2 regions of the Arthrobacter sp. DMZ02-1R genome follow, and region 2 is predicted to be linked to the other one. Evidence: riboswitches for the same ligand, from Rfam matches in the RefSeq annotation. Region 2 holds a riboswitch; the other holds the start of a gene.
The links. Region 2 has a riboswitch for glycine ahead of lipA (lipoyl synthase). Riboswitches for the same ligand answer to the same signal wherever they lie in the genome.
Positions count from the first base shown of each region.

Region 1: it holds a riboswitch for glycine, as region 2 does, so the genes downstream of both, gcvP (aminomethyl-transferring glycine dehydrogenase) here and lipA (lipoyl synthase) in region 2, are expected to answer to the same signal.

Region 1 covers NZ_CM173230.1:3,875,034-3,878,407, reverse strand. Annotated here, with positions in the region: gene AC3ANQ_RS18395 (MFS transporter) at 1-708, opposite strand, end outside; gene AC3ANQ_RS18390 (TetR/AcrR family transcriptional regulator) at 792-1,331, shown strand; glycine riboswitch at 1,533-1,630, shown strand; glycine riboswitch at 1,632-1,766, shown strand; gene gcvP (aminomethyl-transferring glycine dehydrogenase) at 1,818-3,374, shown strand, end outside.
Region 2 covers NZ_CM173230.1:489,431-492,804, reverse strand. Annotated here, with positions in the region: gene AC3ANQ_RS02250 (MIP/aquaporin family protein) at 1-613, opposite strand, end outside; gene AC3ANQ_RS02245 (IclR family transcriptional regulator) at 785-1,543, shown strand; glycine riboswitch at 1,665-1,763, shown strand; glycine riboswitch at 1,765-1,870, shown strand; gene lipA (lipoyl synthase) at 1,920-2,945, shown strand; gene AC3ANQ_RS02235 (methylenetetrahydrofolate reductase) at 2,963-3,374, shown strand, end outside.

The DNA.
Region 1 (3,374 bases), 1.5 Mb from region 2:
GTGCACAGCGACCTCCTTGATGCCATAGACCACCGGTGCCATGGTCAGGATGGACAGCGCGATGCTGGGAACGTCAGGCTTGCCCGGATTGCGATCCTTGGACTCGGGAATCAGGAATGGGCCGAAGGCAAGGAGGGGCAACAACAGTGGCACGGCCACCAGGAACACGGCTCCCCACCAGAAGTGTTCCACGAGCCAGCCACCGAAGATCGGCCCGAGCGCGGCACCGCCGGAGAATCCCGCGGCCCACACCGCAATGGCGAGCCGGCGGCGGTTCGGGTCCGGGAAGATGTTGCGGATCAAGGACAACGTGGACGGCATGAGCATGGCTCCGAAGATGCCCAGGCCGGCGCGTCCCGCAATGAGCCATTCGGCCGACGGGGCGAATGCGGTGGCTGCGGAAACGGCGGCGAAGCCCGTGCTGCCGATCAGGAGCAAGCGGCGGCGGCCGATCCTGTCTCCCAGGTTGCCCATGGATACCAGCAATGCCGCCAGCACCAGCGCATAGGCATCCACAATCCAGAGCAGCTGCACGCCCCCGACCTCCAGCGTCCGGGCGATTTCCGGCAGGGCAAATGTCAGCGCGGTGTTGTCTACAGCCACCAGCAGCACGGGGAACATCAAGAGCGCCAGGGCAGTCCAATCGCGCCACGGGGCGGACTGGGTGGACGGGATGCGGGGGTGCTGGGTTGTGGATGGGCTGAACATGAAGATAACTATACCGTCTGGACGGTATAGTTTCAATTTGCCGTATCGACACTGACATATCCAACTAGGGGATGATGGACACCATGCCACGAAAACCTATTGCCCGGGACGCTGTCCTGGATGCCTTTGAAGCCCTGCTGATCGAGGTGGGGGAGCGGGCTGCCACGCTCGACGCCGTCGCCAAGCGCGCAGGAGTCTCCAAGGGTGGCCTGCTCTACCATTTCCCCAACAAGGAAGCCATGATCGGCGCCCTGCTGGAACGCATGGACACACTCGCCGCAACGGATATCGAGGCGATGAAGGCGGCTCCCGAGGGCGCCTCCGCGTTCTTCATCAAGTCCTCGCTTTGGGCCGATACTCCCATGGACAGGGTGTTCGTCGCCGCCACGCGGCTCGCGGAGGTGGCGCACGAAGAAACCCGCAGGCGCTTTGCCGGGATCCAGCAACAATGGCTGGATGTGCTCGCCGAGGAAGTGGGTCCCGAGATGGCCAAGGCGGTCCGCTATATGGGCGATGGGCTCTACTTCAACGCAATGCTTGAAGGTGGTCCGGGAGCCAATGCGAGCGAGAGGAGCGCCGACGTCGGTGCGCTGCTGGCCGCCGTCGAACGCCTCCGTCACTGAGCGGTGGCCCAACTGACTCGCAGTTGTTGTCGTTTAGAGGTCGTTTAGAGGCTCCAAAACGACTACAAATGCCAGTCAGTTGGGAAAGTCGGGCGAAGTCGGTGACATCATTTGCGGACGCGAGCAGTCCATAGGACAATTGACAGTTGTGGCAGCCGTCACCGGCAACCACGATCCGATTCACACAACTGAATACGCCTTTGATCTGCGGCGGGAGAGTCCTGCAGGCAAGTGATGCAGGCGCCGTAGGAGCAAATCCTCCCCAGGAATCTCTCAGGCCCACGCACCGCCGCGGCAAGGCAACTCTGGAAAGCAGCACGCTGCCCCTGGTGTCCTAGACACTGGAACACGTTGTGCTCACCGACGGTGCAAGCGAAACAGTGCCCATAAGCACGGATTCGCGGAAACTCTCAGGTCCAATACAGAGCGGGGAGGAACCCGATTAGCTGTGGCGTACCCACGCCGCCTTAGTAATGGAGTTCCTTCGTGACGGTTAGTTCAACCTCCACCACGTTCGTTGACCGGCATATCGGCGCCCGTCGCCAAGCCGACATTGACATCATGCTCAAGTCTGTTGGTTACGACACTGTCGATTCGCTCGTGGACACCGCGGTTCCCAAAGACATCCGCCAGGACGTCGCCCTGACCCTCCAGAACGCCCTCAGTGAGGTAGAAGTTCTGGCCGAACTGCGCAAACTGGCGGCCAAGAACAAGACGGCCGTGCAGATGATCGGCCAGGGCTACTACGACACCGTCACCCCGCCGGTGATCCGCCGCAACATCCTCGAGTCCCCGGCTTGGTACACCGCCTACACCCCGTACCAGCCGGAAATTTCCCAGGGCCGCCTCGAAGCCCTGCTGAACTTCCAGACCATGGTCCAGGACCTGGTAGGCCTGCCTATCGCCAACGCCTCCCTCCTGGACGAAGCCACGGCCGTCGCCGAAGCTGTCCTCATGATGCGCCGTGCCAACAAGAACAAGGCGGCCCACGACGGCAAGACCGTCCTTGACGCCGACTGCCTCCCGCAGACCATCGCCATCGTGAAGGGCCGCGCCGAGGCGCTGGGCTTCGAAGTCGAGATCGCCGACCTGTCCCAGGGCCTGCCCGACGGCGACATCAACGGCATCGTGCTGCAGCAGCCGGGCGTTTCCGGCCGAGTGTTCGACCACTCTGCCGTGATCGCCGCCGCCAAGGAACGCGGCGCCCTCGTCACCGTCGCCGCGGACCTCCTCGCCCTCACGCTGATCACGCCTCCTGGCGAGCAGGGCGCCGATATCGCCGTCGGCTCCACCCAGCGCTTCGGCGTTCCGTTGTTCTTCGGCGGCCCGCACGCCGCCTACATGGCAGTTCAGAAGGGCCTCGAGCGCTCCATGCCTGGCCGCCTGGTAGGCGTTTCCAAGGACGACGCCGGCACCCCCGCCTACCGCCTGGCGCTGCAGACCCGCGAGCAGCACATCCGCCGCGAAAAGGCCACGTCCAACATCTGCACCGCGCAGGCACTGCTTGCCATCGTCTCCTCGATGTACGCCGTGTACCACGGCCCCGATGGCCTGAAGGCGATCGCCGAGACCGCCCACAATCACGCCCGCGCCCTCGCCGCGTCACTCAAGACCGCCGGCCTTGAGATCCTGCATGGCAGCTTCTTCGACACCGTCACTGTCCGCGTCCCGGGCAAGGCTGCCGAGATCGTTGCCGCCGCTGAGGACAAGGGCATCAACCTGCGCGGCATCGACGCTGACACCGTGGGAATCTCTGTTGACGAGACGACGACGACCGCGGTCCTCGCCGACGTCGTCGCCGCCTTCGGTGCTTCGCTCGCGGAGTCACGTGAGGGCTTCGCTCTGGAGGCCGCCGTCGAGCGTTCCTCCGATTACCTGCAGCACCCGGTGTTCAACACCCACCGTTCCGAAACCCAGCTGCTGCGCTACATCCGCAAGCTTTCGGACCGCGACCTTGCACTGGACCGCACCATGATCCCGCTGGGTTCGTGCACCATGAAGTTGAACGCCACTGCCGAGATGGAAGCCATCTCCTGGCCGGAA
Region 2 (3,374 bases):
GAACGGTTCCGCCCAGCAGGAACTGGACGAGCATCGGCCCGGTGGTCCTGGCGGGGTTGATCGATGCCCCCGTGGCGGGCGCGACGGGGATGATTGCGGCGAACACGATGAATCCGATGACAATCCCGGCAAAGCCCGGTGCTGCCTTGCGGTGGATCACGCCGAACACGGTGAAGACGAGCAGGAAAGTACCGATGAACTCAGCGGTGAAGGCCTGCCAGACGGGGATCTCGCCATAGGCGGCCACTCCGAGGCCCAGTTCGCTGGCGCGCTGGCCGAGCACGCCGATGATGGCGAATGAGCCTGCAACGGCGCCGAATACCTGGGCTGCGAGGTATCCCGGCACATCGCGCCACGGGAACTTTCCCGTTGCGGCAAGCGCCACTGTCACAGCTGGGTTGATGTGATTTCCGGATATGTAACCGAAGACGTAGACGGTGCCAATGACAACTGCGCCAAACGACAGCGAGATGACGCCCAGCTCGGAGCCGGTGAACGGCGCATTGCCGCGGGCCATGGCGAGGGCGGGCACGGATCCTACGCCTACGAAGACGAGGAACGCGGTCCCCAGGAACTCGGCAGCAAGCCGCTGCCACATGCGGTTTTCGTCCATAACGAAGTTCTCCTTTGAACGGCGGGGTTATATTAGACGACGAGTAGATTCGACATTGTCGACTCCAGTTCGTTAATATCGAATCATGCCGTTTAGGGTTCCCGACTGTCAAGGGGCTAAATTAACTTGTTGGCCCGACAAGGCAACCGATGATGCGAGAGTGGTGGAGCTGTGATCCAGTCGATTGACCGAGCGGCCAAAATCCTCGGGCTCCTCCAAGGCGCCAGGCGCCTCGGAATCTCCGAACTGGCCGCCGCATTGGAGCTTCCGCCTTCCACAGTCCACGGACTCGTGAAATCGCTACAGGCACACGGGCTGGTCGCCCAGGAAAGCTCCGGAAACCGCTACATGCTCGGGCCTGCGCTGCTGAAACTTTCGAGCGTCTACCTCGACACCCTTGACGTCCGGGCTCGCGCGATGCGGTGGATGCACGAGTTGTCACGACGGACCGGTTACGCGACGCGACTGGGTGTGAACCTTCTCGGCGAGGTTTTGATCATTCATCACGACCGCCGCCCCGACGGCACAGAGCAAATGCCGGAAACGGGACTCAACCTGCCCGCCCACGCCTCTGCTCTCGGAAAAGTACTACTCGCCTTCAACCCCGAGCTCGAAAATGACGTGCTCAGCAAGCCGCTGGCCGAATTTACCGGCGAAACGATTACCAACCCCGCCGTCCTCCGATCCCAGCTTGAGGAAGTGCGCAAGAACGCGCTCGGGTTGGAATACGAGGAAGCGGTGATTGGCGAGGCCTCCATCGCGGCCCCCGTCTACGATGAAAGCGGGACCGTCGTCGCCGTTTTGTCTGTAGTGCTCTCCGCGAGCGAGTGGCCGGCAAGCGAGGCCACGGTCCGCGAACTCCGCGACGCCGCGTGGACAATTTCACGGGAGCTCGGAGCTTCCGTATGGTCCTCCCAAGGTGCCCGCTAAGCTGGCGCCCGGGCAGACGGCCGCGGAGGAACCCACGACGGTTGAAGCTGCCCGCTCTTTGCGCACCGTCAGGGCACCGGATACCATGTGAGACGTGTCACCGAAAGGCGGCACGTGCTTATGATCTGCGGCGGGAGAGCCCTGCCGGTACGTTTTAGCAGGCGCCGTAGGAGCAAATCCTCCCCAGGAATCTCTCAGGCCCATGTACCGCCGCGGCAAGGCAACTCTGGAAAGCAGCCCGGGCAACCGGACTCACCGACGGTGCAAGCGTCCAGCCGCGAAGGCGGGTGGCGCGGAAACTCTCAGGTCCAATACAGAGCGGGGAGGAACCGAATCATCGTGGCGCGTCCGCGCCACCTGAATTATGGAGTTCCTCATGACCCTGGCACCTGAAGGCCGTAAGCTGCTGCGCGTTGAACAACGCAACAAAGCCGTCCCGGTCGAACGCAAGCCCGAGTGGATCAAGGCCAAGGTCCAGATGGGCCCGGAATTCGTGGGCCTGAAGAACCTCGTGAAAAAGGAAGGCCTGCACACCGTCTGCGAGGAAGCCGGCTGCCCGAACATCTTCGAGTGCTGGGAAGACAAGGAAGCAACCTTCCTGATCGGCGGCTCCGAATGCACCCGCCGCTGCGACTTCTGCCAGATCGACACCGGCAAACCCTCCCCCGTGGACATGTTCGAACCCACCAAGGTCGCCCGCTCCGTCCAGGCCATGGCCCTGCGTTACGCCACCGTCACCGGCGTCGCCCGGGACGACCTCGCCGACGAGGGCGTCTGGCTCTACGCCGAGACCGTGCGCAAGATCCACGAACTGAACCCGGGCACCGGGGTGGAACTGCTCATCCCGGACTTCTCCGGCAAACCCGAACACATCAGTGCGATCTGCGACTCCGCCCCCGAGGTCTTCGCGCACAACGTCGAGACCGTGCCCCGGATCTTCAAGCGCATCCGCCCCGCGTTCCGCTACGACCGCTCCCTGGACGTCATCACCCAGGGCCGGGACGCCGGCATGGTCACCAAATCCAACCTGATCCTGGGCATGGGCGAAACCCGGGCCGAAATCTCCGAAGCCCTGGCCGACCTGCACGCCGCGGGCTGTGACCTGATCACCATCACCCAGTACCTGCGCCCCTCCGAACGGCACCTGCCCGTGGACCGCTGGGTCAAACCCCAGGAATTCGTCGAGCTCGCCGCCGAAGCCGAGGACATCGGCTTCCTCGGGGTCATGTCCGGACCCCTGGTCCGCTCCTCCTACCGCGCCGGACGCCTCTGGGCCACCGCGATGCGCAAAAAAGGCCGCGACATCCCCGCCCACCTGGCCCACATCGCCGGCGGCATCCAGGACTCCGGCACCACCCGCCAGGAAGCCAGCACCCTCCTCGCACACCACGCGACGGCCTGATCCGTAAGGACTCCAGCATGCTCCCCACCCGGATTGAAATCATTCCCTCGGACGGAATCGTCGAGAAGGTCCAGGCCACGGTGCCTGTATCCACAACACTCACCGTTACCTGCTTGCCCCATCACGGCGTCAAGCGAACCATGGAGGCTTCCCTCAAACTCAGCTTCCTCGGCTACAACGTGATTCCGCACCTCTCGGCACGCGGGCTGGAGGACCGGGGGCAGCTTTCCGGCATCCTCCGGGACTGCGAAGCTGCGGGGATCACCGAGGTCTTCGCCATTGGTGGAGACGGACCGCGGGGTCCTGGCCCCTACGAATCGTGCCTTCACCTCTTGGAGGACATCGCCGAATACTCCGGCGGCGGGATCTCCGCGGGCATCGCCGGCTACCCCGAAGGTCATCCTTCCGTGGGCGGGCTGGACCTCTTGG